3 regions of the Kitasatospora sp. NPDC002551 genome follow, and region 3 is predicted to be linked to each of the others. Evidence: predicted binding sites of a transcription regulator. Region 3 holds the regulator's gene; each other region holds the start of a gene.
The links. Region 3 encodes HrcA, which represses chaperone genes, less so after heat shock. Its sites were predicted from a motif close to TTNGCACTCNGNNNNNCNGAGTGCNAA; they were not measured.
Positions count from the first base shown of each region.

Region 1 (9,973 bases), on a different contig from region 3:
CCGTCCCACCTGACCCCCCGTCGGGCGGCCCGCCCGCGCAGCCCGCCCCGCCCACCGCCGCGCCCCGATCCGCTAGGCTGTCTGCGGTCGTCCCCGCCTCAGTAGCTCAGGGGATAGAGCACGGCTCTCCTAAAGCCGGTGTCGCAGGTTCGAATCCTGCCTGGGGCACAGCGCCGGTCACGGCGGATGACGTGAGTGCGGGCCCCCTCGGTTGCGATCGAGGGGGCCCGCGGTCCTTTCCCCCGGGCGACCGGGGTGAGGGGGAGTCAGCGCAGCAGGCCGTCGGGGTGGTCGGCGGCGGGGCCCGGGGTGGGGCCGGCGGTGTCCCGGGGCGGGTGGGCCGACACCAGGACGCGTTGGACCCGGGGGCGGGTGCGCCAGTTCACCCGGCGGAAGTCGCGGGCGAGCGCGCCGGGCCGGGCGAGTTCGACGAGCACGGTGACGCTGCCGAGGACGATGCCGGCGGCGAGCCAGCCGGCCACCACGTCGCTGGGCCAGTGGACGCCCAGGAAGACCCGGGAGGCGCCGATCCCCAGGACGGTCAGCGCGGCGATCGAACAGGCGGTGATCCGGCCCGCCCGGCCGACCCGGGGCCAGATCAGGCCGACCAGGACGGCACAGGTGATCGCGGAGGCCATCGCGTGGCCGGAGGGGAAGGCCGGGCCCCCGGCGTGCGAGACGGGGTCGGAGAAGGTGGGGCGCTGGCGGCCGACGGAGAGCTTCAGCACCCACTGGCCGCCCCAGCCGATCAGGGCCTGGGCCGCGACCCAGCCGCCGAGCGTCCGGGCGCCGATCAGCCAGAGCCAGAGGGCGGCCGCGCCGAGCACGGAGCGCATGGTGACCGTTCCGCCGATGTCGGAGAACAACTGCACCGAGGCGGTCCACACGGTGTGACCGGCCGCGAAGTCGTGCAGATCGTCGATCAGCCTGTGGTCGATCCGGGAGAGCGGCCTCCAGCCGGTCTGCACCATGGCTGCCAGGACGGCGAACAGCACGGCGCAGCAGACCGCGAGTGCCGCGTGCCGGAGCAGGTGGCGGTCACGCGGGGTGATGGAGGGCGAGCTGTTGGTCAGGTGCATGGCTGACACCTTCCCAGCCGCCCCCGCCGATCGTGCGCCGCGGCGATAGCGATTTGGCATCTTTTGTGCGGAGGACCTGCGTGCGCCGGGGTGTGGGCGCGCCCTGCGCGGGAACGCGCCCGGGTCCCGCGGGGTTGAGCCGATGAGGGATGCGCGCGGGGGTGCGCCCGGTGGCCCGGAAGGACACGTCGGGTGTCGCTCGGGTCACCCTGCGTCCGGATCGGGGGCGGGATCGGGCAGGATACTGCATCGCCCGAAGAATCTGAGCGACTTGGGAATGTTGTCCGGATTCTGTTCGTTGGATCGTTACGTGTGAGCCCCGGAGGGCCCGCACTTCTTGCCCGTTGCGGGCAGGCAGCCAGACCGCGGCAACACCAGCAAAGGGAGCAAGCATGGCCACCCGTGCCGTCGTTCGCGACAGGGCCGACCGGACTCGCGCGGCCCGCCCGACCAACCTCGAGGCCGACCGTGACCTGGTCGGCATGTACCTCGACGAGATCGCCAGGACGCCCCTGCTCGATGCCGCCGAGGAGGTCGAGCTCTCGCTGCGGATCGAGGCCGGTGTCTACGCCCAGCACCTGCTGGACGAGGACGGGCTTCCCGAGGGCGTGCGGCGCGAGGAGCTGGAGGCGATAGCCGAGGACGCCGAACGCGCCAAGGACGTCTTCATCCGCTCGAACCTCCGCCTCGTGGTCGCCGTCGCCCGGCGCTACCCGCGCAGCGGCCTGCCGCTGCTCGACCTGATCCAGGAGGGCAACGCGGGCCTGGTCCGGGCGGTGGAGAAGTTCGACTACGCCAAGGGTTTCAAGTTCTCCACCTACGCCACCTGGTGGATCCGCCAGGCGATCACCCGGTCGATCGCCGACCAGTCCCGCACCATCCGGCTGCCCGTCCACCTGGTCGAGGAGCTCGGCCGGATCCGCCGGGTGCAGCGGGAGAAGTCCAAGGAGCTGGGCCGGGAGGCCGAGCCCGCCGAGATCGCGGCCGAGCTGGACACCACCGAGGCCCGGATCAAGGACGTGCTGGACTGGGCACGCGACCCGGTCAGCCTGAACATGTCGGTCGACGACGAGGGCGAGACCCAGTTCGGCGACCTGGTCGAGGACACCGGGGCGACCTCCCCGGAGGACGCCGTGATGGTGATGCTCCGCCGGGAGGAGCTGGACGGCCTGATCGGGCGGCTGGACGACCGGACGGCCTCGATCATCCGGTCGCGGTACGGCATGGAGGACGGCCGCGAGCGCACCCTGACCGAGGTGGGCAAGCAGCACGGGCTGACCCGCGAGCGGATCCGCCAGATCGAGAAGCACGCGCTGGCCGAGCTGAAGAAGATCGCCGACCACGCGGGCTTCGAGGCCGCGTGACGCGGGCCTGCGGGACGACGGCAGGGGTGACGGCGGTGGACGGGCCCGGCGCGGAGCACTCCGCACCGGGCCCGCCGTCGTGCCGGGCGGCCTTCTAGGCTGGTGGGAGCGGGCGGGAACGGCGGCGGGGGCGAGAACGGTGGAGGCGAAGGTGTCGGAAGAGAAGTCGGGCGAGGAGAGGCCGGACCGGCCGGAGGCGGCCGGGGAGACGGCGGTGGACGGAGCGGGGAAGGCGGCGAAGGCCCGGCTGGTCTTCGGGGACCCGCTGGAGCGGCAGTCCAGCGACGACACCGACGCGGGCTGGGGCGACCGCCCCGGCGCGGGGGAGTCCGGTGGGCGGGGGCTGGACTGGTACCTGAGCCAGCGCCCGCCGCACCACGGGGACTGACCGGCGGCCCCGGCCGGGCCTCAGCCGGCCCGGGTGACCAGGGCGTCGCGGATCTCGGCGAGCAGCAGCACCTCCTTGGCCTCGGCCTCCGCCTGGACCTCGGCCAGCGTCTTGCGCCGGGCGGTGAACTTGTTCATCGGCAGGATCAGGCAGAAGTAGACGACGGCCGCGGTGATCAGGAACTGGAGGACGGCGCTCAGCACGCTGCCCCAGAGGATGGGGATGCCGGACGCGACCTCGCCGGTGGGCGTCACCTCGCAGGGCCCCTTGAGGCAGGAGCGGTAGGACGCCAGGTCCTTGGCTCCGAACGCGCCGACGACCGGGTTGATCACGCCCTTGACGAAGGCGTTGACGATGTTGGTGAAGGCCGCGCCGATGACCACGGCGACGGCGAGTTCGACCACGTTTCCGCGCAGCAGGAATTCCTTGAAGCCTTTCATGCCGCGTGAACGACGAAGTCGCCCCCCGGTCACGGGTGATTTTCTCCCCCCTCCGACGGACAACCCGTTCGGCCCACCGCGGGCGGTGCGGCCCCGGTCGCGGGCGGGCCCGCCCAGGCCGGTCCGAGGGTGAGCGCGGCCGCCGCGAACAGCAGCACGGCCGGAACCGGCGCGCGGTAGCGCAGCACCTGCCGGAGCCGGCAGCGCGGGCCCGCCCGGCCGCCGATCGGCGCGAACGGCGGCACCGGCTGCCGGGGCGGGACGCTCGGCGCGGGCAGCGGCGGGATCGGCAGCGGACGGGGGGACAGGGCGGGCGAACCGGTGCGCACGGGCACCTCCAGGATCGGCTTCGGGGTTCCGGTGACCGCCACTCTGGGCCGCCCGCGCCCTGGCCGGAAGCCGCTTTCCCCCGCCTGTGGAAAACCCGGGGCTGTGGAAAAACCGCCTCACCCGGACGAGTGAGGCGAACACCCCCGGAAACGGCGAAAGGCCCGTCGCGCCCGCAGGGAAGCGGGAGCGACGGGCCGTCCGGAAAACCGGTGCCGGTGTGCCCGGCCGGGGATCAGCCGGCCGCCGGAGCGGGGCTCGCGGCGGGGGCCGGCGTGCTCGACGAGGACGAGGACGAGGAAGCCGACGTCGACGAGGAGGAGGACGAGGACGAACCCCCGCCCACCGAGCTGCTGGAGGAGGATCGGCTGTCGGTCCGGTAGAAACCGGAGCCCTTGAAGACGACGCCCACCGCGGAGAAGATCTTGCGGAGCCGTCCCTGGCAGTCGGGGCACGTGGTCAGCGGCTCGTCGGTGAACTTCTGCACCGCCTCCAGGCCGTTGCCGCACTCGGTGCACTGGTACTGGTACGTGGGCACTTGTCTTCCTCCTGGCACTCTCGCCTGATGAGTGCTAACGATGGTCAATGATGCGGCATTCCGGTGGATCAGTCCAGCGACTCGAATGTGAGATGAGTCCGGTGCCGTGCCCGGTCCCGGTCCGATCCGGCCACCGCGCTCAGCCCTCGGCCGCGCCCACCAGCCGGGCCGGCACGCCGCGCTCCGCGGGGGCCGCGGCCACCGTGCCTCGGGCGCCGCGCGGGACCAGCAGCCCGCGCAGCGTCACCAGCGCGATCAGGCCCAGCCCGGCCCCGGCCACCGGCACCAGGAACCCGACCGAGGGCCCGTGCGCGTCGATCAGCCGCCCGGCCGCCGTCGCGCCGGTCGCCAGGCCCAGGCCGATCGCGCCGGTCAGCCAGGTGAAGGCCTCGGTCTTGGCGCCGTCCTCGACCAGCGTCTCCACCAGGGTGTAGCCGCTGATCAGGGTGGGGGCGATGGCCAGGCCGCAGACCAGCCCGGCGGCCGAGAGCGAGACCAGGTCGGGCATCGCCCACAGGGTCGAGCAGCCCAGCACCAGCAGGCCGTAGCTCATGATCATCCGCTGCTGGACGGACCGCCGCCAGGCGATCACGCCGTACAGCACACCGGCCACCATCGAGCCGCCGGCGAAGATGCCGTAGACGGTGCCGGCCGCGCCGTGCTGCCCGACCGAGTCGGCGAAGGCGTTCACCGAGACCTGCATGCCGCCGAAGACGGCGCCCACGCCGAGGAAGGCGCCGGCCAGCAGCCGGACGCCGGGCGAGGCGAGCGCGGAGGCCTGCCGGGTGCCCGGCTCGCGCACCACCCGGGCGGGCGCGGTGCGCCGCTGGGCGGCGAAGGCCAGACCGCCGGCCAGGGTCAGCGCGGCCTCGGCGACCAGCCCGGCCGAGGGGCTGACCGAGGTGGCGACGGCGGCGGCCAGGATCGGGCCGATCACGAAGGTGAACTCGTCCGTCACGGACTCGAAGGCGAAGGCGGTGCTCACCTTGGCGGCGGAGCCGGCGGAGGCGCCCTCGGCGGAGAAGGTGGCGATCCAGCGGGCTCGGACCATGGCGCCGATCTGCGGCACGCTCGCCCCGGCGGGCGCGGCGGCCAGGAACAGGCTCCAGGCGGGCGCGTGCCCGAGCGCGAGCGCGATCAGCGCGCCGACCGAGAGCGCGTGCACCACGACGGTCGGGACGAGCACCGGGGCCTGGCCGTACCGGTCGGCGAGCCGACCGGTCTGCGGGCCGACCAGCGCCTGGGCGACGGCGGCCACCGCCGCGACGGTGCTGGCGGTGCCGTACGAGCCGTGGGTGTCCTTGACGAGCAGCAGGATGCCCATGCTGAGCATCGCGTAGGGCAGTCGCGCGACGAACGCGGGAGCCAGGAACGTCCAGGCGCCGGGTGTGCGCAGCAGCGTCCCGTAGCCGACGCGGGCGGGCGCGGCGGCGGGCGCGGCGTCCTGGGCGGGTGCGGTGGTGCTGGTGTTCCGGGCGTCCTCGACGCTCTCGTCCGTTCGGCGGGCCGTCACGGACGGTCCTTCCTGCTGCCTGGTAGCGCGGCAGGGCAGGGGAGGGCCCCGACGGCGCCGAGAGTCGTCCTCTCGCGCGTCGACCGGGGTAGATACCGGGCCGGTCCGGCGGTGGGCCGGGGCCGGGCCGCGGCCGCCGGGCGGTCGCGCCAACTCTGCATCAGGCAGATGCTCGGGTTGGTGTATCGGTCATCACGTGATTTACGCGCGTAGAAGGCGCGCCTTACCGAGACTACAGGAGCGGTCCCGGCTTGTCCCGTGACGTCCTGGTGAACGCCCGGTGAGACCTCGGGCCGCCGCGCCCCCCGGCCCCTTCAACCCCGCGCCCGTTCAGTCCCGCGCCCCTTCAGTCCCCGCGCCCGTTCAGCCAGTCGGCCAGCTTGCCGCCCTTGTCGACGGCCCGCAGCCGCCGCTCGGCGGCCTCGCCGACCTCGTCCGTGGTCACCACCAGCAGCTCGTCCCCGCCGCGCAGCACCGTGGCCCTGTCCGGCACGAAGCTGCTCCCCTCGCGCACCACCAGGGTCACCGCCGCGCCGGCCGGCAGCCGCAGCTCGCCGATCTCCACGCCGGACATCTTCGAGCCCGGCGCCAGCGCGACCGACAGCAGGTGCCCGTGCAGCTTCTCCAGCGGCGCGGACTCGATGTCGAGGTCCTGGCCCATCGAGCCCTCGCCGATCCGCAGGGCCTTGGCGACCCAGGGCAGGGTCGGCCCCTGGAGCAGGGTGAAGACCACGACCAGGATGAAGACGATGTTGAAGACGTCCTGGGCCAGCGGCGCGCCGGAGACCAGCGGGATGGTGGCCAGCACGATGGGCACCGCGCCGCGCAGTCCGGCCCAGCTGAGCAGGGCCTGCTCGCGGGCCGGCAGCCGGAACGGGGTGAGCGTCAGCACCACCGAGAGCGGCCTGGCGAGGAAGACCAGCACCGCGCCGATCACCAGCGCGGGCACCACGGCCGAGCCCATCGACTCGGGCGTGCAGAGCAGGCCGAGCAGCACGAACATGCCGATCTGGCCGATCCAGGCCAGGCCGTCGGCGAAGCCGCGCACGGCGGGCCCGTGCGGCAGCTTGGCGTTGCCGAGGACCACCGCGCTGACGTAGACGGCGAGGAAGCCGGACCCGTGCAGCAGCGCGCCGCCGGCGTACGCGAGCACGGTGAGCGCCATGACGGCGATCGGGTAGAGGCCGGAGGACGGCAGCGCGACGCGCTTGACGCCGAACGCGCCCAGCTTGCCGACCAGCAGTCCGATGGCCAGGCCGACCGCCAGTTCGGCGGCGATCGTGGCGAGCAGGACGTACCAGGAGTCGTGCGCGCCGACGGTGGCGAAGGAGACGACCAGGATGACCACGGGCGCGTCGTTGAAGCCGGACTCGGCCTCCAGCAGGCCGGTCAGCCGGCGGGGCAGCGGCACCGTCCGCAGCACCGAGAAGACGGCCGCGGCGTCGGTGGAGGAGACGATCGCGCCGAGCAGCAGCGAGGTCCGCCAGTCCAGCCCGACCAGCCAGTGCGCGCCGGCCGCGGTGACGGCGACGCTGATCCCGACGCCGACGGTGGCCAGCACCGTGGCGGCCGGCATCACCGGTCTGGCCTCGCGCCAGTTGGTCTTGAGGCCGCCCTCGGCCAGGATCACCACCAGCGCCGCGTACCCGAGCACCTGGGTGAGCTCGGCGTTGTTGAAGGAGATGCCCAGGCCGTTCTGGCCGAGCGCCACGCCGATGCCCAGGTAGATGAGCAGACTCGGCAGGCCGGATTTCGTGGACACCCGCACGGCGACCACCGCGACCAGCAGGATCACGGAGAACTCGAGGAGCAGCTGGTTCAGGTGGTCGACATTCACGCAGGGGCACCTCGGGCGTGGCAGGGGCGGACGGGGTACCGACAGGGGCGGCGCCGGGAAGCGGCGATTACTCCCCTTGCGGATCGTTACTCAGTCTAACATTTTGCCATATCTTTAAGTTTGCTTGTCACCGGCTCCACTCGGCCCTCCTTCCACCCCTCTGTTTCCCACCGTGAGCGTCCCCCGTGCACGGCCGCCAGCCGGGGCGGCCTAATGTGGTGCCCTGTCACGGCTCCGTGCTCTTGACATGTCCGCCCGCCCCCCAGTGAGGACCGCAAGGACCCAGATGCCCCGCTCGAAGAAGTTCCGGCGCGCCCGTCTGATCGTGATCGTGCTGGTCGTGCTGCTGGTGGCCGGCGCCGGCTACGGCGGTTACCGGGGGGTGGCCGCGGTCCGTGCGTCCTTCCCGGAGGTCGACGGCAGCGTCAAGCTGGCAGGCCTGAGCGCGCCGGTCGACGTCAAGCGCGACGCCAACGGCATCCCGCAGCTCTACGCCGACACCTCCGAGGACCTCTTCCGCGCCCAGGGCTACGTCCAGGCCCAGGACCGGTTCTGGGAGATGGACGTCCGGCGGCACATCACCGCGGGCCGGCTCTCCGAGATGTTCGGCGACAGCCAGGTCGAGACCGACACCATGATCCGCACCATGGGCTGGCGCCAGACCGCTCAGAAGGAGTTCGACACCGTCCTGGGCGCGGAGACCAAGAAGAACCTCCAGGCGTACGCGGACGGCGTCAACGCCTGGCTCGCCGAGCACCCGGGCGGCTCCTCCGCCTCGCTGGAGTACGGCCTGCTCGGCGTCGTCAACGGCGACTACAAGCCCGAGCAGTGGACCCCGGTCGACTCGGTGGCCTGGCTCAAGGCGATGGCCTGGGACCTCTCCGGGAACCTCCAGGAGGAGATCGACCGCTCGCTGCTCGCCCAGGACTTCAGCCGGGAGAAGATCGACGAGCTCTACCCGGACTACCCGTACGCCCGCAACGGCACGATCGTGAAGACCGGCGCCGTCAACGGCACCAGCTACAAGCCGGCCGACGGCTCCGCCCCGGCGGCCGGCGGCACCGGCACCGGCACCGCCGCGGGCTCCGGCACCGGCACCGCGCAGGGCACCGCCGCCACCAAGGCGATGCTCAAGGACGTCACCGACCGGATCGACGCGCTGCCCGAGCTGCTCGGCCGCAACGGCCAGGGCATCGGCTCCAACTCCTGGGTGGTCGCCGGCAGCCACACCACCACCGGCAAGCCGCTGCTGGCCAACGACCCGCACCTCGGTCCCGGCCTGCCCTCGGTCTGGTACCAGATGGGCCTGCACTGCCGGTCCGTCTCCCCGGCCTGCCAGTACGACGTCTCCGGCTTCACCTTCGCCGGAATGCCCGGCGTGGTCATCGGCCACAACAAGGACATCGCCTGGGGCCTCACCAACCTCGGCGCCGACGTCACCGACCTCTTCCTGGAGAAGGTGACCGGCCCGGAGACCTACCTGGTGGACGGCAAGGAGGAGAAGTTCGAGCTCCGCAAGGAGACCATCAAGGTCGCCGGGGGCGAGGACCGCACCATCACCGTGCGCACCACGAGGACCGGCGCCCCGCTGATCTCCGACCCGAGCACCGAGCAGCAGAACGTCGGCAAGTACGCGCCCAACGGCGACTCCGCCCCGGACCGCGGCACCGGCGGCTACGGCGTCGCCCTGCAGTGGACCGCGCTGATCCCGGGCAAGACCATGGACGCGGTCTTCGCGCTCGACCGCGCGAAGGGCTGGGAGGACTTCCAGAAGGCCGCCGCGGACTTCGCCGTCCCGGCCCAGAACCTCATCTACGCCGACGCCAGGAACATCGGCTACCAGGCCCCCGGGTACATCCCGGTGCGCGGCAAGGGCGACGGCCGCTACCCGGCGCCGGGCTGGGACTCCGCCTACCAGTGGAAGAAGGACCCGGTCCCGTTCAGCGCCCTGCCGTGGAGCCTCAACCCGAGCAGCGGCTACATCGTCACCGCCAACCAGGCCGTCGTCGAGTCCTCGTACAAGTACGACCTGACCCACGACTGGGAGTACGGCACCCGGGCCAAGGAGATCACCGACCAGATCGAGGCCCGGCTGAAGAACAACGGCAAGATCTCGCCGGACGACATGCAGGAGATGCAGCTGGACAACACCAGCATCCTGGCCAAGACGCTGGTCCCGATGCTGCTCAAGGTCCAGATCGACGACCCCTACGTGCGCGAGGCCCAGGACCTGCTGAAGGACTGGAACTACCACCAGGACGCCGACTCGGCCGCCGCCGCCTACTACAACGGCGTCTGGCGCCAGCTGCTCACCCTCGCGTTCGGCCAGAAGTTCCCGGCCGACCTGCGGGCCGAGGACAATTGCCTGCTGGTGCGCGAGCAGGCCGACCCGACCAAGCCGGACAGCAAGTCGCGGATCGTCACCGAGTGCGGCACCCGCGACCCGGGCAAGGCCCAGCCGGACGGCGGCGACCGCTGGACCGAGGT
Region 1 is NZ_JBEOWI010000001.1:65,506-75,478, reverse strand. Features, by position in the region: tRNA gene ABT093_RS00335 (tRNA-Arg) at 96-168, shown strand; gene ABT093_RS00330 (phosphatase PAP2 family protein) at 267-1,079, opposite strand; gene ABT093_RS00325 (sigma-70 family RNA polymerase sigma factor) at 1,472-2,443, shown strand; gene ABT093_RS00320 (hypothetical protein) at 2,595-2,831, shown strand; gene mscL (large conductance mechanosensitive channel protein MscL) at 2,852-3,271, opposite strand; gene ABT093_RS00310 (hypothetical protein) at 3,301-3,642, opposite strand; gene ABT093_RS00305 (FmdB family zinc ribbon protein) at 3,834-4,136, opposite strand; gene ABT093_RS00300 (MFS transporter) at 4,276-5,535, opposite strand; gene ABT093_RS00295 (potassium/proton antiporter) at 5,996-7,486, opposite strand; gene ABT093_RS00290 (penicillin acylase family protein) at 7,773-9,973, shown strand, end outside.
Region 1: the regulator HrcA is predicted to act here: its motif matches at 4,148-4,174, upstream of ABT093_RS00305 (FmdB family zinc ribbon protein).

Region 2 (9,973 bases), on a different contig from region 3:
TCGAAGGAGTACGCCCGACGGCCGCGCTTGCCTCGCCCGATCTCGATCTCAGTCACTTCGAGCCCTTCTGGTGGTATTGCTCATGCCCGCCGGGTCACCCCGGCCGCCCCCCAGTATCCCGCACCCTCCCGCCGCCGCACGGCGCCGCCCGCCGCCCGGGCCGCCGACGGGTGCCGCCCGGACAGCCCGCAGGGCCCGCCACCCCTCGGTGGCGGGCCCTGCGGCGGGGTACCCGATTCAGCGGCGGGCGCTGTAGTTCGGCGCCTCGACGGTCATCTGGATGTCGTGCGGGTGGCTCTCCTTGAGGCCCGCCGAGGTGATCCGGACGAACCGGCCCTTGCTCTCCATCTCGGCGACGGTGGCCGCGCCGACGTAGCCCATGGTCTGGCGCAGGCCGCCGACCAGCTGGTGCAGCACCGCGGACAGCGGGCCGCGGTAGGGCACCTGGCCCTCGATGCCCTCGGGGACGAGCTTGTCGTCCGAGGCGACCTCGGCCTGGAAGTAGCGGTCCTTGGAGTAGGAGCGGCCCTGGCCGCGGGACTGCATCGCGCCCAGCGAGCCCATGCCGCGGTAGGACTTGAACTGCTTGCCGTTGATGAACAGCAGCTCGCCCGGGGACTCCTCGCAGCCGGCCAGCAGCGAGCCCAGCATCACGGTGTCGGCACCGGCGGCGAGCGCCTTGCCGATGTCGCCCGAGTACTGCAGGCCACCGTCGCCGATGACCGGCACGCCGGCGGCCTGGCAGGCGACGGCCGCCTCGTAGATCGCGGTGACCTGCGGGACGCCGATGCCGGCCACCACGCGGGTGGTGCAGATGGAGCCCGGGCCGACGCCGACCTTGACGCCGTCCACGCCGGCGTCGATCAGCGCCTGGGCGCCGTCCCGGGTGGCGACGTTGCCGCCGACCACGTCGACCCCGACGGCCGACTTGATCTTCGCGATCCAGGCCAGCGCGTTGTGGCTGTGGCCGTGCGAGGTGTCGACGACCAGGAAGTCCACGCCCGCCTCGACCAGGGCCTGGGCGCGGTCGAAGGCCTCGGCGCTGGCGCCGACGGCGGCGCCGACCAGCAGCCGGCCCTCGGCGTCCTTGGCGGCGTTCGGGTACTGCTCGGCCTTGACGAAGTCCTTGACCGTGATGAGGCCCTTGATCCGGCCCTCGTCGTCGACCAGCGGCAGCTTCTCGATCTTGTGGCGGCGCAGCAGCGCCATGGCGTCGACGCCGGAGATGCCGACCTTGCCGGTGATCAGCGGCATCGGGGTCATGATCTCGCGGACCTGCCGGGTGCGGTCCGTCTCGAAGGCCATGTCGCGGTTGGTGACGATGCCGAGCAGCTTGCCGCTCCCGTCGGCGATCGGCACACCGGAGATCCGGAACTTGGCACAGAGCGCGTCGGCCTCGGCGAGCGTGGTGTCCGGGCCGACCGTGATCGGGTCGGTGACCATGCCGGACTCGGAGCGCTTCACCAGGTCGACCTGGTTGGCCTGGTCCTCGACCGAGAGGTTGCGGTGCAGGACGCCGACGCCGCCCTGGCGGGCCATCGCGATCGCCATCCGCGACTCGGTGACCTTGTCCATCGCCGCGGAGAGCAGCGGGATGTTGACGCGCACGTTGCGGGAGACCCGCGAGGAGGTGTCGACCTCGTTCGGCAGCACCTCGGACGCCCCCGGCAGCAGCAGGACGTCGTCGTACGTGAGTCCGAGCATCGCGAACTTCTCGGGTACGCCTGCGGCGTTGTAAGACATTTCGGGGGTACCTTCCGTGGCCGGCTCGATCAGCTCGCGCCCTGAGGGTGGGGGCGCTGTCATCAGCTCACTCGCTCGGACCGCCGAAAGCCCGGTGGCCACTGGAGGATCCTCCAGGGGAACCCCGCGCGCACCGTCGAAACTTTGGCGACCCGCCCAGGCGCCGATACCCCATGGTACTGGCACCGCGAATGCGCTCTCGTGTGCCCTTGACAACAAAGACCGGCCATGGGCCATTCCGGCCGGCCGGAAGGCCCGCGAACCCCGGCGAACGAACCCCGACGAACTAGGACGACTCCTCGGCGAGCGCCCGTAGCCGGCTCAGCGCACGGTGCTGGGCGACCCGGACGGCCCCCGGCGACATCCCGAGCACCTCACCGGTCTCCTCCGCCGAGAGCCCGGCGGCCACCCGCAGCAGCACCAGCTCGCGCTGGCGGGCCGGCAGGTTGGAGAGCAGCTCCTTCGCCCAGGCCGCGTCGCTGCTGAGCAGCGCCCGCTCCTCCGGGCCGAGCGCGTCGTCCGGCACCTCCGGCAGGTCGTCCTGCGGGATCACCGTCGAGCCGGGCCCGCGCATCGCGGCCCGCTGCAGATCGGCGATCTTGTGCGCGGCGATCCCGTAGACGAAGGCCTCGAAGGGGCGCCCCTGGTCCCGGTAGCGGGGCAGCGCGCAGAGCACCGCGACGCAGACCTCCTGGGCGATGTCGTCCACGTGGTGCCGGGCGCCGCCGGGCAGCCGGACCAGCCGGCCGCGGCAGTAGCGCAGCGCCAGCGGATGGACGTGGGCGAGCAGCGCGTCGATCGCCGGGCCCTCGCCGCGGACGGCGGCCGCGACCAGTTCGGCGAGCGCGCCGGGCCCGTCGGCCGGTTCCGCGTACGCCGGGCCGGACCCGGGCGCGGAGGGCTCGGCCTCCACCGGGTCCGCCTCGCCGGGAGCCCCGGTCACGTCGTCACGCATCGGTCCATGGTGCCTGGTCGCGCGGGAAAACGCGGCACCGCGTCCGGAGTTGTGCACCGGAACGTTATGCGGTGCCGCACCGGTCCGCACCACCGGCCCCTCCTGCACCGTCCCGCCTCCCGCCCCACCGCCCCGGGTGGTCCCGTCCGCGGCGCCGTCCGCCGAGTCTCCTGCGGCTGCGTGGTTCGCCGCAGTTCCTGTCCGCTGGTCCCCGAGGTGCTCCACTCCTCCATGGTGCAACCTCGGGACCGTAACGTCACACGCCCCCGCGCGGGCAATCGCGCGGAGCGTGCCGGAACCGGCGGTGCCGGCGGCGGTCAGCGGACCAGGCCCCAGCGGAAGCCCAGCGCCACCGCGTGCGCGCGGTCCGAGGCGCCGAGCTTCTTGAACAGCCGTCGGGCGTGGGTCTTGACGGTGTCCTCGGAGAGGAACAGCTCGCGGCCGATCTCGGCGTTGCTGCGGCCGTGGCTCATGCCTTCGAGCACCTGGATCTCACGCGCCGTCAACGTCGGCGCGGCGCCCATGTCGGGGCTGCGCAGCCGGCGGGGGGCGAGCCGCCAGGTCGGGTCGGCGAGCGCCTGGGTGACGGTGGCCCGCAGTTCGGCGCGCGAGGCGTCCTTGTGCAGGTACCCGCGGGCCCCCGCGGCGACCGCGAGGGCGACGCCGTCGAGATCCTCGGCGACGGTGAGCATGATGATCCGGGCGCCCGGGTCGGCGGACAGCAGCCGCCGGACCGTCTCCACCCCGCCGAGGCCGGGCATCCGGACGTCCATCAGGACGAGATCGGAGCGGTCGGCCACCCAGCGGCGGAGGACCTCCTCCCCGTTCGTCGCGGTGGTGACCCGATCGACACCGGGTACGGTCGCGACCGCGCGGCGAAGCGCCTCGCGGGCGAGCGGGGAATCGTCGCAAACGAGAACGGAAGTCATGACCGTCGTCCTCCGCAGCTGATCCGCGTCACGTTGAGCCTCCTGGCTGGTACGAACCTCTCCGACACGGCCGATCGGCGACAGACTCCGTGCTGATCGCCTGAGATTCCCCGCGATCGTTCCCGACGTCCGGCGTCCGCTAACCGCCTCCGCACATCCAACGACCGTCACTCGAATGAGTTACGGCCTTCGGGGCCATCTCCACCACTGTACGTGGCCGACCCGTTACCGATCAGCCGCATCGCGGTGCACACGCCGCACTTTTGCGCAGCTCGCGCGCGGTCGGCGTACAACCCGCACACCCACGGGGGCCCGCGCGCGCCCGTCGGCCACCCGATTGCCCCATCCGCGCCCGGCGCCCGCCTGCCCAACCACCATGCGCACTATGCCCGTTTTTAGAGCTTTTGTATGGTCATTGACTGTTGTGCCACTCTGTGGGTGACTTGTCCATGGAGTTGCCGTAAGTCATATTTCCAGGTGTCCACACCGCGCCGGACGCCCCGCCGTGCCGCCGCCGACGCACCCCGCCGGCGACCGGCCCCGCGGTCGACGACCTCTGAAGGGAATGAGCCATGGCAGATTTCTCCCGACTCCCCGGCCCCAACGCGGACCTCTGGGACTGGCAGCTCTCCGCGGCCTGCCGCGGCGTGGACAGCTCGCTCTTCTTCCACCCCGAGGGCGAGCGCGGCGCGGCCCGCAGCTCGCGCGAGGCGAGTGCCAAGGAGGTCTGCATGCGCTGCCCGGTGCGCACCGAGTGCGCCGCGCACGCGCTGGCGGTCCGCGAGCCGTACGGCGTCTGGGGAGGCCTGACCGAGGACGAGCGCGAGGAGATGATGGGCCGTTCGCGCAACCGCCTGGTGGAGGTGCCGCTCGCCGCGCCGGGCGCGGTCCAGCAGTAGGCCACCGGTTCCGCCTCGCCGGGAAGAAACGTTTCTTCTCGGGGTGCGGCGCACCCGGCTGCCCCGGTCCCGCCGCTCCGGCGGGTCAGTGCCCGGCCGCCGCCCCCGCCAGCCGCTCCAGCATCAGCGCCACCGCCGGCACCTCGGCGAGGTCCGGCAGGGTCAGCGCGACCACCTGCCGCACCGCCGGCGCTCCCGAGGCGGCGTGCACCGCCACCGGCGCCACCCCGTCGGGGCGCACCGACTCCAGCGCCAGCCCCGGCAGCACCGCCACGCCGAGCCCGGCGGCCACCAGTCCGACCACCGCCGGGTAGTCGTCGGTCGCGAAGTCGATCCGCGGCTCGAAGCCGGCGCCCGCGCACAGCTCCACCAGGTGGCCCCGGCACTGCGGGCAGCCGGCGATCCACTGCTCCCCCGCCAGCTCGCCCAGCTCCACCGGCCCGCCGCGCCCGGCCAGCCGGTGCCCGGCGGGCAGCAGTCCGACCAGCGGGTCGTCCAGCAGCGGGGTGACCACCAGGTCGGACCAGTCGGCCCCCGCGCTCAACTGCTGGGCCTCCAGATTGGCCTCCGCGCGCGCCTCCCGGGGCGTGCCGTGCGCGGGCGCGGGCGCCGGCGCGAGGGTGGAACCGGGGGCCTGCGGATAGCGGAAGGCGAGCGCGACCTCGCACTCGCCGCCGCGCAGCATCGCCAGCGACTCCGGCGGCTCCGCCTCGACCAGCGACACGCGCACGCCCGGATGGCTGTCCCGCAGCCGGGCGACGGCCGGCGGCACCAGGGTCGAGCTGGCGGTCGGGAAGGACACCAGCCGCACCCGCCCGGCCCGCAGTCCGGCGATCGCCGCGACCTCCTCCTCGGCGGCGGAGAGCCCGGCGAGGATCCCGGTGGCATGCTTGAGCAGCACCCGCCCGGCCTCGCTCAGCTGCATCCCGCGGCCCGAACGGACCACCAGCGGGGTGTCCACGGACTTCTCCAGGGCCTTCATCTGCTGACTGATGGCGGGCTGGGTACAGCCCAGCTCGCGGGCGGCGGCGGAGAAGGAGCCGGTGCGGGCGACGGCACGCAGGACGCGCAGATGGCGGGCCTCGATCATGCCCCCAAGATATAAGGGATTCTTTGCATTACGCAAAATTCAACTGATAGTTGAAGGCTGGAACGGCCCGGAACGGCCGCAGGCCCGGCCCGCCACCCCTCGCGGGGTGCGGACCGGGCCTGCGGTCGGTGACTGCGCGCGGTGGCCGCGCTCAGCGGTTGTGGCCTCAGTGCGAGTGGCCGTGACCGCCGTGCGAGTGGCCGTGACCGTTGTCGGCCTCCTCCTCCTTCTTCTCCACCACGAGGGTCTCGGTGGTGAGCAGCAGGGAGGCGATCGAGGCGGCGTTCTCCAGGGCGGAGCGGGTGACCTTGACCGGGTCGATGACACCGGCCTTGACCAGGTCGCCGTACTCGCCGGTGGCGGCGTTGTAGCCCTGGCCCTGCTCCAGCTCGGAGACCTTGGAGGTGATGACGTAGCCCTCCAGGCCGGCGTTCTGGGCGATCCAGCGCAGCGGCTCGTGCAGCGCCTTGCGGACGACCGCGACACCGGTGGCCTCGTCGCCGGACAGGCCCAGGCCGTCGTTCAGCACCTTGGCGGCGTGGACCAGGGAGGCGCCGCCGCCGGCGACGATGCCCTCCTCGACCGCGGCGCGGGTCGCCGAGATGGCGTCCTCCAGGCGGTGCTTGCGCTCCTTGAGCTCCACCTCGGTGGCGGCACCGACGCGGATCACGCAGACGCCACCGGCCAGCTTGGCCAGGCGCTCCTGCAGCTTCTCGCGGTCCCAGTCCGAGTCGGTGTTGGCGATCTCGCCCTTGATCTGGGCGACGCGGCCGGCCACGGCCTCGGACTCGCCGGCACCGTCGACGACGATCGTGTCGTCCTTGGTGACGGTCACGCGGCGGGCCGAGCCCAGCACGTCCAGACCGGCCTGGTCGAGCTTGAGGCCGACCTCCTCGGAGATCACGGTGCCGCCGGTCAGGACGGCCAGGTCACCGAGGATCGCCTTGCGGCGGTCGCCGAAGCCCGGGGCCTTGACGGCCACCGCGTTGAAGGTGCCGCGGATCTTGTTCACCACGAGGGTGGACAGCGCCTCGCCGTCGACGTCCTCGGCGATGATCAGCAGCGGGCGGGAGGTGCCGCCCTGCAGGATCTTCTCCAGCAGCGGCAGGAGCTCCTGGATGGAGGAGATCTTGCCCTGGTTGATCAGGATGTACGGGTCCTCCAGGACCGCCTCCTGCCGCTCCGCGTCGGTGACGAAGTACGGCGACAGGTAGCCCTTGTCGAACTGCATGCCCTCGGTGAAGTCCAGCTCCACGCCGAAGGTGTTCGACTCCTCGACGGTGATGACACCGTCCTTGCCGACCTTGTCGATCGCCTCGGCGATCAGCTCGCCGACCTGGGCGTCCTGGGCGGACAGGGTGGCGACGGCGGCGACGTCGTCCTTGCCCTCGATCTCACGGGCGACCGACAGCAGGTGCTCGGAGACGGCGGCGACGGCCTTGTCGATGCCCTTCTTCAGGGCGGCCGGGCCGGCGCCGGCGGCGACGTTGCGCAGACCCTCGTTGACCAGGGCCTGGGCCAGCACGGTGGCGGTGGTGGTGCCGTCGCCCGCGACGTCGTTGGTCTTGGTGGCGACCTCCTTGACGAGCTGCGCGCCAAGGTTCTCGTACGGGTCGTCGAGCTCGACCTCACGGGCGATGGTGACGCCGTCGTTGGTGATGGTCGGGGCGCCGAACTTCTTGTCGATGACGACGTTGCGGCCCTTGGGGCCGATGGTCACCTTGACGGTGTCGGCCAGCTTGTTGACACCGCGCTCCAGCGAGCGGCGGGCGTCCTCGTCGAACTGCAGGATCTTCGCCATGTTCCCTATTCCCTCGGGGGTGCGGCCGTCGCGGCGGCCGCTCGACTACGTGAACCAACGACCACGCCCCGGTCCCCGGTCACTAGGGACGCGGATCCGGGGCGTGGCGGGACGCCTTACTTCTCGATGATGGCGAGAACGTCGCGGGCGGAGAGCACCAGGTACTCCTCGCCCTGGTACTTCACCTCGGTGCCGCCGTACTTCGAGTACAGGACGATGTCACCCACGGCGACGTCGAGCGGCAGACGCTGGCCGTCCTCGAAGCGGCCCGGGCCGACGGCCAGGACGACGCCCTCCTGGGGCTTCTCCTTGGCGGTGTCCGGGATAACCAGGCCGGAGGCCGTGGTGGTCTCGGCGTCGAGCGGCTGGACCACGATGCGGTCCTCGAGCGGCTTGATGGCAACCTTGCTGCTGGTGGTCACGTCCGAGCTCCCCTTCGGAGATTACGGGGTTTTCTAACGGGTAGGGGCGAACTCGCGCGTCTGCCGTCGCGGGGGTCAGACACGCACTGTCGCGTTAGCACTCCCCCGGTGGGGAGTGCTAGTGATGACCATAGGCCGCGGTTAGCACTCAGTCAACCAGAGTGCCAACGCCACGCGGGTCGGCCCGGGTCGCCGGCCCCTTGGGAGGGATGAGTCGCCGTACTCATGTGCGAGGGCGGCTCCGGATCGCACACTCGGGCCATGGCCGAGACCACCGCGCACACCCGCCCCCTGCTCCACCGCGACCTGCTGGTCGCCCTCGTCACCCTCCCGCTGGTCGGCGGCGTCACCGCCCTGATCGGCGTCTGCGTCCTGGCCGTCCTGATGGGGCTGGCCATGAGCGACGCCGGTGGGCCGGTCGCGCTGCTCCTCCCGGCGGGCGTCGTGCTCGCCCTCGCGCCGGCCGGCCTGGTCACCTGGCGAACCGCGCGAGCCGGCTGGCGGGTGGTCCCCGCCGCCGCGCTGCTCGCCCCGCTGACCGCGCCCTGGTGGCTGCAGCAGTTGCTCTGACCGTCCGGGCCGTCCGTGACCGGCGAGAATGGCCCCGTGGAGAACGACGACCTGCGGCCCCTGCTGACCGACCGGGGCCAGGCCCTGCTCGCCGAACTGCGCGACTTCGCGCCCGGGGAGGAGCTGGCGCTGGCCACCCGGCTGCGCAAGGAGCACCCCGCCGAGCTGGTGTCGGCCGCCTTCGGGCAGGCCCGGCTGCGGCAGCGGGCCCGGGCCAAGTTCGGCGCCGACGCCGACCTCATGTACTTCACGCCCAACGGCGTCGAGCAGTCCACCCGGCGCGAGGTCGCCGAGTGGCGGGCGCGGCGCTTCGCGGACCTCGGGGTGAAGCGGCTGGCCGACCTCTGCTGCGGGATCGGCGGCGACGTGCTGGCGCTGGCCCGGGCCGGTGTCGAGGTGCTCGCCGTCGACAAGGACCCGGCCGCCTGCGCCGCCACCGCCGCCAACGCGGCCGCCCTGGGCCTGGCCGACCGGGTCGAGGTGCGCTGCGCGGACGTCGCCGACGTCGACGTCACCGGCTTCGACGCGGTCTTCACCGACCCCGCCCGGCGCACCTCGCGCGGCCGGGTCTTCGACCCCGAGGCGTACGCGCCGCCGCTGTCCTGGGCGATCGAGGCCGGACGGCGCACCCCGGTCGGCGCGCTCAAGGTGGCCCCCGGCATCCCGCACGAGGCGGTGCCGGCCGACGCGGAGGCCGAGTGGGTCTCCGACCACGGCGACGTCAAGGAGGCGGTGCTCTGGTTCGGCACCCGGGCCGGGCACCCGCACCGCGCCACCCTGCTGCCGCAGCGGGCCAGCCTCACCGGCGGCGACCTGCCCGACCCGCCGGCCGGCCCGGTCGGCCGCTACCTCTACGAGCCGGACGGCGCGGTGATCCGCGCCCACCTGGTCGCCGAGGTGGCGCAGCGGGTGAACGGGCGGCTGATCGATCCGAAGATCGCCTACGTGACCTCGGACGAGTTGGTCGACACCCCGTACGCGCACGGCTTCGAGCTGACCGACGTCCTGCCGTTCCACATCAAGAGGCTCAAGGCGCTGCTGCGCGAGCGGGGCGTCGGCACCGTGGTGATCAAGAAGCGCGGGATGGCGATCACCCCGGAGGAGCTGCGCCGCCAGCTGAAGCCCAGCGGCCCGAACACCGTGACGGTGATCCTCAGCCGCACCGACCACGGCCCGCTGATGATGCTCGGCCGGCCGGTGACCGGCCCGGCCGCGGCCGTTCAGGCGGCCGGCGCCGCGATGTAGTCCTCCAGCCGGGCCACCGCGAAGCCCTGCTCCTGGATCCGGGCCAGCAGTTCCCCGAACATCTCCGTCATCGTCTCGCCCTTGAGGTCCTTGGGGCCCCGGAAGTGGGCGAGCACGATGTCCCCGGGGCGCAGCTTCTTGTCCGCCGCCTGGTACTGCATGTCGTGGATCTGCATCGACTCGCGCCACAGCACGATCGCCCGCGGCCCGCACTGCTGCACCGAGGAGTTCAGCGCCGGGGTGTGGGCGCCGTCGCCGTAGGGCGGGCGGAACAGCAGCGGCGGGGTGCCGTACTGCTGGGTGAGCGCGGCCTGGGCGT
Region 2 is NZ_JBEOWI010000090.1:5,385-15,357, reverse strand. Features, by position in the region: gene ABT093_RS38410 (GuaB3 family IMP dehydrogenase-related protein) at 1-56, opposite strand, end outside; gene guaB (IMP dehydrogenase) at 238-1,743, opposite strand; gene shbA (RNA polymerase sigma factor ShbA) at 2,030-2,698, opposite strand; gene ABT093_RS38395 (response regulator transcription factor) at 3,016-3,627, opposite strand; gene ABT093_RS38390 (WhiB family transcriptional regulator) at 4,200-4,526, shown strand; gene ABT093_RS38385 (LysR family transcriptional regulator) at 4,612-5,616, opposite strand; gene groL (chaperonin GroEL) at 5,783-7,417, opposite strand; gene groES (co-chaperone GroES) at 7,534-7,839, opposite strand; gene ABT093_RS38370 (hypothetical protein) at 8,101-8,409, shown strand; gene ABT093_RS38365 (class I SAM-dependent methyltransferase) at 8,425-9,654, shown strand; gene ABT093_RS38360 (polysaccharide deacetylase family protein) at 9,630-9,973, opposite strand, start outside.
Region 2: the regulator HrcA is predicted to act here: its motif matches at 7,981-8,007, upstream of groES (co-chaperone GroES).

Region 3 (9,973 bases):
CCGCCGAGCACGTGGACGTGGGCGTGGAAGACCGTCTGCCCGGCGCCGGCGCCGGTGTTGAAGATCAGCCGGTAGTCCTCGACGCCCTCGTCGACGGCGACCCGGCCGGCCTCGGCGAGCAGCTCGCCGGCGATCTCCGGCTCCTCGGCGGCCAGCGCGGCCGCGTTCGGGTAGTGGGCGTGCGGGATCACCAGGACGTGCACCGGGGCCTTGGGGGCGATGTCGCGGAAGGCGAGCACCCGGTCGGTCTTGCGCACCACGGTGGCCGGGATCTCGCCCGCCACGATCTTGCAGAACAGGCAGTCGGGCTGCGGCTCGCCGGCCATCGGGTCTCCTCGCGGGGTGCTGGTGCTGGTCGGGTCGGTGCGTACGGCGGCATGCTAGGCCCTCTCTTTCGGATCACGCCAGGCGGTCGCCGCCGGGAGCGGGGGCCCGCGCCCCCGCCCCCGGCGTGCTCCTACCGCGCGCCGGGCACCGGCGGCGCGGTCCTCGCCGGCCGCTCGGCCAGCGCCTCCAGGGCCAGCCGGACGCCCTCGGCGAGCTGCGGGTCCTCCCCCGCCGCCCAGGCGTGCGGCGGGAAGGGCACCTCGACGTCCGGGTCCACCCCGTGGTTCTCCAGGCCCCAGCCGACCCGCTCCGACCAGAACGCGTACTTCGGCTGGGTCACCAGGGTGCCGTCCACCAGCGAGTACCGGCTGTCGATGCCGATCACCCCGCCCCAGGTGCGGGTGCCGACCACCGGGCCGATGCCGAGCGCCTGGATGGCCGCGTTGACGATGTCGCCGTCCGAACCGGAGTACTCGTCGGCCAGCGCGACCACCGGCCCGCGCGGGGCGTCCTCGGGGTACGGCGAGGGGTTGGCGACGTCCCGGGCGACGCCCCAGCCGATGATCCGGCGGGAGAGCTTCTCGACCACCAGCTGCGAGGTGTGCCCGCCCCGGTTGCCCCGGATGTCGACGATCACGCCCTCCCGGGCCATCTCCGAGCGCAGGTCGCGGTGGATCTGCGCCCAGCCGGTGGTCTGCATGTCGGGGATGTGCAGGTAGCCGAGCCGGCCGCCGGAGAGCTCGCGCACGGCGGCCCGCCGGCCGGCCACCCAGTCGTGGTAGCGCAGCGCCTCGTCGTCGGCGAGCGGGACGACCACCGGGTGGCGCCGGTCGGTGCCGTCCTTGCCGGCCACGGTCAGCTCCACCGGCTGCCCGGCGGTGCCGGCCAGCAGCGGCGCCGGGCCGGTCACCGGGTCCACCGGGCGGCCGTTGACCGCCAGGACGGCGTCCCCCGGGCGGATCGCGGCGCCCGGTGCGGCCAGCGGCGAGTGCGCCCGCGGGTCCGAGGACTCGCCGGGCAGGATCCGGGCGATCCGCCACACCTCGCCGTCGCGGACCAGGTCGGCGCCGAGCAGGCCCTGCCGGCGGGCCGGCTCGGTGTGCCGGCCGTGCGGCACCACGTAGGCGTGCGAGGTGCCCAGCTCGCCGTGCACCTCCCAGAGCAGGTCCACCAGGTCGTCGTGCGAGCCGAGCCGCTCCACCAGCGGGCGGTAGCGGGCCAGCACGCCGTCCCAGTCCACCCCGGAGAGGTCCGCGCGCCAGAAGTTGTCCCGCATCAGGCGGCCGTTCTCGTCGTACATCTGCCGCCACTCGGCCGCCGGGTCGACGCTCACCCGCAGCCGGTCCAGGTCGACGTCGATCTCCTCGTCCTCGCCGGACGCCTTGTGGTCGGCGGGCAGGATCCGCAGCTCGCCCTCGTCCAGCACGGCCAGCCGGGTGCCGTCGCCGCTGACCGCGAACGCGTCCAGGCCGTCCACCAGCTGCTCGGCCCGGCGCTTGCGGAAGTCGAAGCGCTCCAGGGCGGGCCGCGGGCGCTCGTCCTCCAGCGAGGCGGCCTCGTCGCCCAGCTCGCCGACCAGCGGGACGCGGGTCCACAGCACGCCGTCCTTGGCGGCCCGCAGGCTGCCGAACCGGCCGCCCTCCACCGGGAACGCCACGATCCGGTCGGCGATGCCGTCCAGGTCGACCCGGGTCACCGGCGGCGCGTCGGCCCCGCCCTCCTCGCCGTCCGTCCGCTTGCCGCGGGGCTCCTCGTCCTCGCCGCCGGCCGCCCGCCCGGCCCGGCTCGGCCCGAACGGGGACGGCGTGTCGGCGGCCAGGGTGATCAGGTACGGGCGGCAGCCGTTGGGGAACGACAGGTCGAAGACGTGCGAGTCGTACACCGGGTCGAAGTTGCGCACCGACAGGAACGCCAGATGCCGGCCGTCCGCGGTGAACGCCGGCGAGGTGTCGATGAACCGCTGCGGGGTCGCCTCGGAGACCGTCCGGGTGGCCAGGTTGGCCAGCACGATCTGGCGCAGCGACCACGGCCCGAGGGCCGGCTGCGACCAGGCCAGCCACGCCGAGTCCGGGCTGAACGCCAGCCCGCTGACCTCGCCGTCCGCGCTGTGCGCCAGCTCGTGCACGGCCCCGTCGGCCAGCGCGACCAGCAGCACCCGGCCGTCGTGGGCGCCGGCCGCCAGCTGCTTGCCGTCCGGCGACACCACCAGCGTGCGGACCCGCCCCAGCCGCCCGGCGGCCAGCCGGCGGCGCTCGGCGCCGAGCACGGCGGGCGCGTACTCGATCGCGTCCTCGCCCTCGGCGTCGGTCACCCAGACCACGCCCTGCGCGGCGTCCTCGCCGGCCGCGCCCGGCACCACCCGGGCGAGGCGCCCGCGCACCCCCGGCGTCTCGTCCAGCACCCGGGCCGGGCCCTCCCGGTGGGTCAGCCAGTGCACGGTGCCGCGCACCACCACCGCGCCGGCCCGGCCGGTGCGGTCCGGGGCGGCGCCCTCCAGCCAGTACGCGGCGGACACCGGGCGGGGGCGCCGGCCGGTGAGCGGGCCGGACGGGCGGACGTCCGGGCGGCGCGGCTCGGCGCCGGCCAGGTCGTCCAGCAGCCACAGCTCCCCGGCGCTGTGCCAGACCACCCGGGTGCCGTCGGTGGCGGCGTCGCGGGCGTAGAAGCCCTCCGGGGAGGTGCCGTGGCGGCGCAGGTCGGATCCGTCCGGGAGGCTGGAGTACAGGGCGCCGACGCCCTCGTGGTCGGAGAGGAAGGCGATGCGCTCGCCGACCCACAGCGGCGACTCGATGTTGCCGGTCAGCTCCTCGTGGACGCGCTCGAAGCGGTCGGTGCCGATCCACAGCTTGCCGGTCCTGCCGCCCCGGTACCGCTTCCACCAGGCCGGCTCCACGCCGAAGGCCGAGACCAGCAGCGTCCGGTCGCCGCCCGGCTCGAAGGCCAGCCCGCCGACCGGCCCGTACGGCAGGCGCTGCGGCTCGCCGCCGTCCAGCGGCACGGCGTGCGCCCAGGTGCGGCGCAGCGAGGCCTGTCCGGCGGCGGTGGTGGCGATCGGGCGGCCGTCCGCCGTCCAGCCGCGCAGCTGGGTCTGCGCGTCGCCCCAGTAGGTGAGCCGGCGCGACGGGCCGCCGTCCACCGGCACGAGGTGCACCTCGGGGGCGCCGTCCCGGGTCGAGGTGAAGGCCACGTGCCGGCCGTCCGGGGAGAACCGGGGGCGGCGGACCGGGACGTGATCGGCCGTCAGCCGCCAGGCCCGGCCGCCGTCCAGCGGGGCGAGCCACACGTCGTTCTCGGCCACGAAGGTGATCAGGTCACCGTGCAGGTGCGGGTGGCGCAGATAGGCGCCCACGGAGGTGCTCTCGGGTTCGCTCACACCCGTCACCCTGGCACGGGGCCGGTCCCCCGCGCCCGGACTTTCCCGACCCCGGCCCCCTGCGGGGGACGCGTGCTAGGACCAGCGGCCGGTGCGGCCCAGCAGCAGCGCGCCGGCGGCCACGCCCGCGGTGGAGGTGCGCAGCACCGACGGGCCGAGCCGGTACGGCTTGGCGCCGTCCGCGGCGAAGGCGGCCAGTTCCTCCGGGGAGACCCCGCCCTCCGGGCCGACCACCAGCACCAGGTCCCCGGTGCCCGGCAGCGCGGCGCCGGCCAGCGGCTCGGCGCCCTCCTCGTGCAGCACGGCCGCGAACGCGGCGCCGAGCAGCACCGGGGCCAGCTGCCGGGTGGTCATCACGTCGCGGACCACGGGGAAGCGCAGCCGGCGGGACTGCTTGCCGGCCTCCCGCGCGGTGGCCCGCCACTTGGCGAGCGCCTTGCCGCCGCGCTCGCCCTTCCACTGGGTGATGCAGCGCGAGGCCGCCCAGGGGATCACCACGTCCACGCCGACCTCGGTCATGGTCTCCACGGCCAGCTCGCCCCGGTCGCCCTTGGGCAGCGCCTGGACGACGACGATCCGCGGCGCCGGCTCCGGCTCGCGGCGCACGGCCGCCACCGTCACGTCGATCTCGTCCTTGCCGGGCACCGCCGCGACGGTGCCGTCCACGCCGAGGCCGAGCCCGTCCGTCAGGGTGAGCGCCTCGCCCGGCTCCAGCCGCTTCACGGCGGCCGCGTGCCGGCCCTCCGGCCCGTCCAGCCGCACCAGCGCGCCGGGCGCGGCGCCGGCGATCCGCTCGGTCTCGACGACGAACACGGGCGCGGTCATGCGGGGAACCTCCGGGGTGGGAAGGGGAACGGGGACGCGAAAGGGGTGCCGAGAAAGCCTCGGCACCCCCGCGCGGGACGGCTACCGGCCGTTGAAGGCGTCCTTCAGCCGGGAGAACAGCCCCTGCTGCCCGGGCGCGAACTGGCCGGACGGCCGTTCCTCGCCGCGCAGCACCGCCAGGCGGCGCAGCAGCTCCTCCTGCTCGGCGTCGAGCTTGGTGGGCGTCTGCACCTCGACATGCACTATCAGGTCGCCCCGGCCGCCGCCGCGCAGGTGGGTGATGCCCCGGCCGTGCAGCGGGATGGACTGGCCGGACTGGGTGCCGGGCCGGATGTCGACCTCCTCCACCCCGTCCAGGGTCTGCAGCGGCACCTGGGTGCCGAGCGAGGCCGCCGTCATCGGGATGGTGACGGTGCAGTGCAGGTCGTCGCCGCGCCGCTGGAACACGCTGTGGGTGGTCTCGGCGATCTCGACGTACAGGTCGCCGGCCGGGCCGCCGCCGGGGCCGACCTCGCCCTCGCCGGCCAGCTGGATCCGGGTGCCGTTGTCGACACCGGCGGGGATCTTGACGGTCAGGGTGCGGCGGGCGCGGACCCGTCCGTCACCGGCGCACTCCGGGCACGGGGTCGGCACGACGGTGCCGAAGCCCTGGCACTGCGGGCAGGGGCGGGAGGTCATGACCTGGCCCAGGAAGGACCGGGTGACCTGGGAGACCTCGCCCTTGCCGCGGCACATGTCACACGTCTGCGCGGAGGTGCCGGGCGCGGCACCCTCGCCGCTGCAGGTGGTACAGGTGACGGCGGTGTCCACCTGGAGTTCCTTGGTGGTGCCGAACGCGGCCTCCTCCAGGGTGATCTCCAGGCGGATCATCGCGTCCTGGCCGCGCCGGGTGCGCGAGCGCGGGCCGCGCTGGCCGGAGGCGGCGCCGAAGAAGGCGTCCATGATGTCGGAGAAGCCGAAGCCGGCCGCGCCCGCGCCGAAGCCGCCCGCCCCGCCGCCGCCGTTCGGCGAGAGCGGGTCGCCGCCGAGGTCGTAGACCTGGCGCTTCTGCGGGTCGGAGAGCACCTCGTAGGCGGCGTTGATCTCCTTGAACCGCTCCTGCGTCTTCGGGTCCGGGTTGACGTCCGGGTGCAGTTCGCGCGCCAGGCGCCGGAACGCCTTCTTGATCTCGTCCTGCCCCGCATCCCGTCGGACGCCGAGTACCGCGTAGTAGTCCGTGGCCACCAAATGCTCCGCTTGTTCCGCCTGTAAGAGTGCTTGCGACTTGGGCGCCGTCAAATTTTTGACGGCGCCGTTCCTACGACTCGGCCAGGATCTGGCCCACGTACCGTGCCACCGCTCGCACCGCCCCCATTGTGCCCGGATAGTCCATCCGGGTCGGACCGATCACACCCAGTTTGGCCACGCTCTCGTCGCCCGAACCGTAGCCGACCGAGACGACCGACGTGGAATTCAGCCCCTCGTAGGCGTTCTCCCGGCCGATCCGCACCGTCATCCCGGCGTCCGCGGTCTCACCCAGGAGGCGGAGCAGGACGACCTGCTCCTCCAGCGCCTCCAGCACCGGCTGGATGGTGAGGGGGAAGTCGTGGCCGAAACGGGTCAGGTTGGCCGTGCCGGCCAGCATGATCCGTTCCTCGCTCTGCTCGGCGAGCGTCTCGAAGAGCGTCGCCAGCACCACCGTGACGGTCGGCCGGTCGGCCGCCTCGAACAGCGCGGGCAGGTCGTCGAGCAGCCCGGGGACGTCCGGGAGCCGCTGGCCGGCGGCCCGCGCGTTGACCCGGGCCCGCAGATCCGCCAGCAGCGTCTCGCCGACCGTGCCCGGGCAGTCCACCAGCCGCTGCTCGACCCGGCCGGTGTTGGTGATCAGCACCAGCATCACCTTCGCCGGGGCCAGCGCGACCAGCTCGATGTGCCGGACCGTGGAGCGGCTCAGCGAGGGGTACTGCACCACCGCGACCTGGCGGGTCAGCTGGGCCAGCAGCCGCACCGTGCGGGCGACCACGTCGTCGAGGTCCACCGCGCCGTCCAGGAAGTGCCGGATCGCCCGCCGCTCGGGCGCGCTCATCGGCTTGACCTCGGCCAGCTTGTCGACGAACAGCCGGTAGCCCTTGTCGGTGGGGATGCGCCCGGCGCTGGTGTGCGGCTGGTGGATGTAGCCCTCCTCCTCCAGCGCGGCCATGTCGTTGCGGACGGTGGCCGGGGAGACCCCGAGGTTGTGGCGGTCCACCAGGGCCTTGGAGCCGACCGGCTCCTCCGTCCCCACGTAGTCCTGGACGATCGCGCGAAGCACCGCGAGCTTGCGGTCGTCGAGCTGGCGGACCTCACCGGCCATGGGGCACGCACCTCCGTCTTCACGCGTTGTCCGTTGTGACACGCCGTTGTGGCACGTGTCCGTGTTCCGAGCTTCGGGCCGGCCCCGCAGGGCCCGGCCTTGGCACTCCGACCATCCGAGTGCCAGAACCGTACCTGCCAGTGTAAGGCCCGGGTCCGACGGCAGGAACGGCCCGGCCGGGGTGATCCTGCCCGCAGTTCGCGGCGCGCGGATGATGCCGCGGGCCCGTCCGGGTGGCAGCATCGGAAGCGGACGGCGAACGGAGGAACAGCGATGTCGACCCCGGGCCAGCACACCCGTTTCGCCCCCGACCGCGGCCTGACCGGCCGGATGGTGGGGACGATGTTCCTGATCGGACTGCTGTACGTCGGATTCACCGGGCTGCTGATCGCACTGCTGCGCGGCGCCTGGCCGATCATCGTCCTGATCTCCGGCGGCCTGTTCGTCGCCCAGTTCTGGTTCAGCGACAAGATCACCGAGCGGGCGATGGGCGCCCACCGGGTCTCCCCCGAGCAGTACCCGCAGCTGCACGGCGCCGTCGACCGGCTCTGCGCGCTCGCCGACATGCCCAAGCCCCGGGTCGCCGTCGCCGACAACGACATGCCGAACGCCTTCGCCACCGGCCGCAACCCGCAGAACGCGGTGGTCTGCGTCACCACCGGCCTGCTGCGCCGGCTGGAGCCGGAGGAACTGGAAGGCGTGCTCGCGCACGAGCTGTCGCACGTCGCCCACCGGGACGTCGCCGTCATGACGGTGGCCGGCTTCCTCGGCGTGCTGGCCGGCGCGATGACCAGGATCGCCATGTACGGCGGCTTCATGGGCGGCGGGCGCAACAGCAACGACTCCAACGCGGCGATCGCCGCGCTGGTCATTCCGCTGGTGTCGATCGCGGTCTACGCGATCAGCTTCCTGCTGACCCGGCTGCTGTCCCGCTACCGGGAGCTGGCCGCCGACCGGGCCGCCGCCCAGCTCACCGGCAGGCCCAGCGCGCTGGCCTCGGCGCTCACCAAGGTGACCGGCCAGATCGCCGCCATCCCGACCAAGGACCTGCGCCAGGCGCAGGCCTACAACGCCTTCTACTTCGCCCCCGCGCTGAGCGCCCGCGAGGCCGCCACCCAGCTGTTCTCCACCCACCCTTCGCTGGAGCAGCGGCTGGCCCAGCTGGCGAAGATCTCCGCGCGGCTCGGCCGCTGACCCGCCGACCGGCTCAGCCGCCGGCCCCGACCCGGAAGGACCGCCGTGGGAATCCTGGACGCGCTGTTCGGCCGCACCAAGCCCGTCAAGCCGGACCTCGACCAGTTGTTCGGGGTTCCCTCCGCCGCGCTGACCCTGGAGGCGGGAGCGGGACTGCGGCCCACCGGACTCGGCTCGGTCTGCTTCGCCTCGGTCGAGGGCGGGGCCTTCGACGAGGTCGAACGCCAGGTCCGGGCCCTGCTGGACGCCGACACCGAGCGCGGCGGCGTCCCCGTCGAGGCGTCCAGGGACGCGTACGGCTACTCCTGGCTGCTGGCCCGGCACACCCCCGAGGAGCTGCCGGAGCTGGTCAACGACCTGCACGCGGTCAACAGCGAGCTGGAGGCGCACGGCTTCGGGCCGCAGCTGCTCTGCTCGCTGGTCGGCTTCCGCGACGCCGACGGGCGCCGGCCGCTGGCCCTGGTCTACCTGTACAAGCGCGGCACCTTCTACCCCTTCGCGCCGCTGCCGGGCGGCGGGGAGAAGCGCGACAGCCCGCTGGAGCTGGAGGTCAACGCGATGCTCGGCAACGACCTGCGGCTGGAGAAGGACCTCACCCGCTGGTTCCCGGTCTGGGGCGCGCCGGGGCTGTGAAAACCGGTGGCCGCGGCGGTCCGGCGCCCCTAGGGTCCGACCATGATCGACTGGACCGGTATCGAGACCGCCGAACCCACCCCCGACCTGCTCGCCGCGGTGAGCGCCGCCCTGCGCTCGCCCGACCCCGAGACCCGCGACAGCCGCGCCTACGAGCAGCTGTGCCGCTGGGTGCCCCTGCTCACCCCGGAGCAGCGCCTGGCCCTCGGCGACGAGATGGCCGAGCGGCTGTCCGACCCCGAGATCCAGGCCCGCACCTTCGCCCCGCTGGTCCTCGCCGACCTCGCCGACCTCGGTGCGCACCGGAGCGCCTGGCTGGACGCCTTCGCCCGCTGGTACCTCGCCGAGACCGACCTGCGCGGCTTCGACGCCGAACTCGGCTGGCTGCACGCCCTCGCGCACGGCGCCGACTACCTGGCCGCCCTCGGGCGCGGCCCGCTGCTCGCCGACCCGACGCCGCTGCTGGAGCTGGTCGCCGCCCGGCTGCTCGCCCCCACCGACCACGTCCTGGACGCCCTGGAGGACGACCGGCTCGGCCGCGCCCTCGCGCAGATCCTCACCCGCCCCGAGCTGACCGAGCGGCAGGCACTGGGCTGGCTCGACGTGATCGCCGCCCAGCCGCCGCGCCGCCCCTCGGCGACCACCGGCGCCGTGCCCGCCGTCGTCTCCAACACCCTGCGCACGCTGCGGATGCTGTACGTGCTCGCCGACCGGGGCGTGCGGATGGAGCGCGGCGGCGACCCGGTGCCGCTGCCGCACTCGGCCGCGCTGCGCGAACGGATCGCCGGGATCCTGGTGGTGAACTCGCCGTTCACCGGCTGACGCCTCGTAGACTCCGTGGAATGCGCAGCCGCCAGTACGGACCCGACCTGACCCCGCCGTGGAAGAAACAGACCCCCGCCCCCGAGGTGCCCGCCGAGCGGGACCTGGTGGTCGAGGAGGCGGCGAGCGGCTTCTGCGGGGCGGTGGTGCGCTGCGAGAAGACCGCCGAGGGCTTCACCGTCACCCTGGAGGACCGTTTCGGCAAGCACCGGGTCTTCCCGATGGTCCCGCGCGGCTTCCTGCTGGAGGGCCGGACGGTCACCCTGGTCCGGCCCCCGGGCCCGGCCCCCGCACGCGCCCCGGGCCGGACCGCCTCCGGCTCGGTCGCCGTCCCCGGTGCCCGGGCCCGGGTGGCCCGCGAGTCGCGGATCTACGTCGAGGGCCGGCACGACGCCGAGCTGGTGGAGCGGGTCTGGGGCGACGACCTGCGGATCGAGGGCGTGGTCGTCGAGTACCTGGAGGGCGTC
Region 3 is NZ_JBEOWI010000024.1:29,769-39,741, reverse strand. Features, by position in the region: gene ABT093_RS20965 (histidine triad nucleotide-binding protein) at 1-326, opposite strand, end outside; gene ABT093_RS20960 (S41 family peptidase) at 458-3,700, opposite strand; gene ABT093_RS20955 (16S rRNA (uracil(1498)-N(3))-methyltransferase) at 3,776-4,525, opposite strand; gene dnaJ (molecular chaperone DnaJ) at 4,607-5,749, opposite strand; gene hrcA (heat-inducible transcriptional repressor HrcA) at 5,823-6,857, opposite strand; gene htpX (zinc metalloprotease HtpX) at 7,131-8,051, shown strand; gene pspAB (PspA-associated protein PspAB) at 8,097-8,684, shown strand; gene ABT093_RS20930 (DUF2785 domain-containing protein) at 8,727-9,506, shown strand; gene ABT093_RS20925 (DUF3097 domain-containing protein) at 9,527-9,973, shown strand, end outside.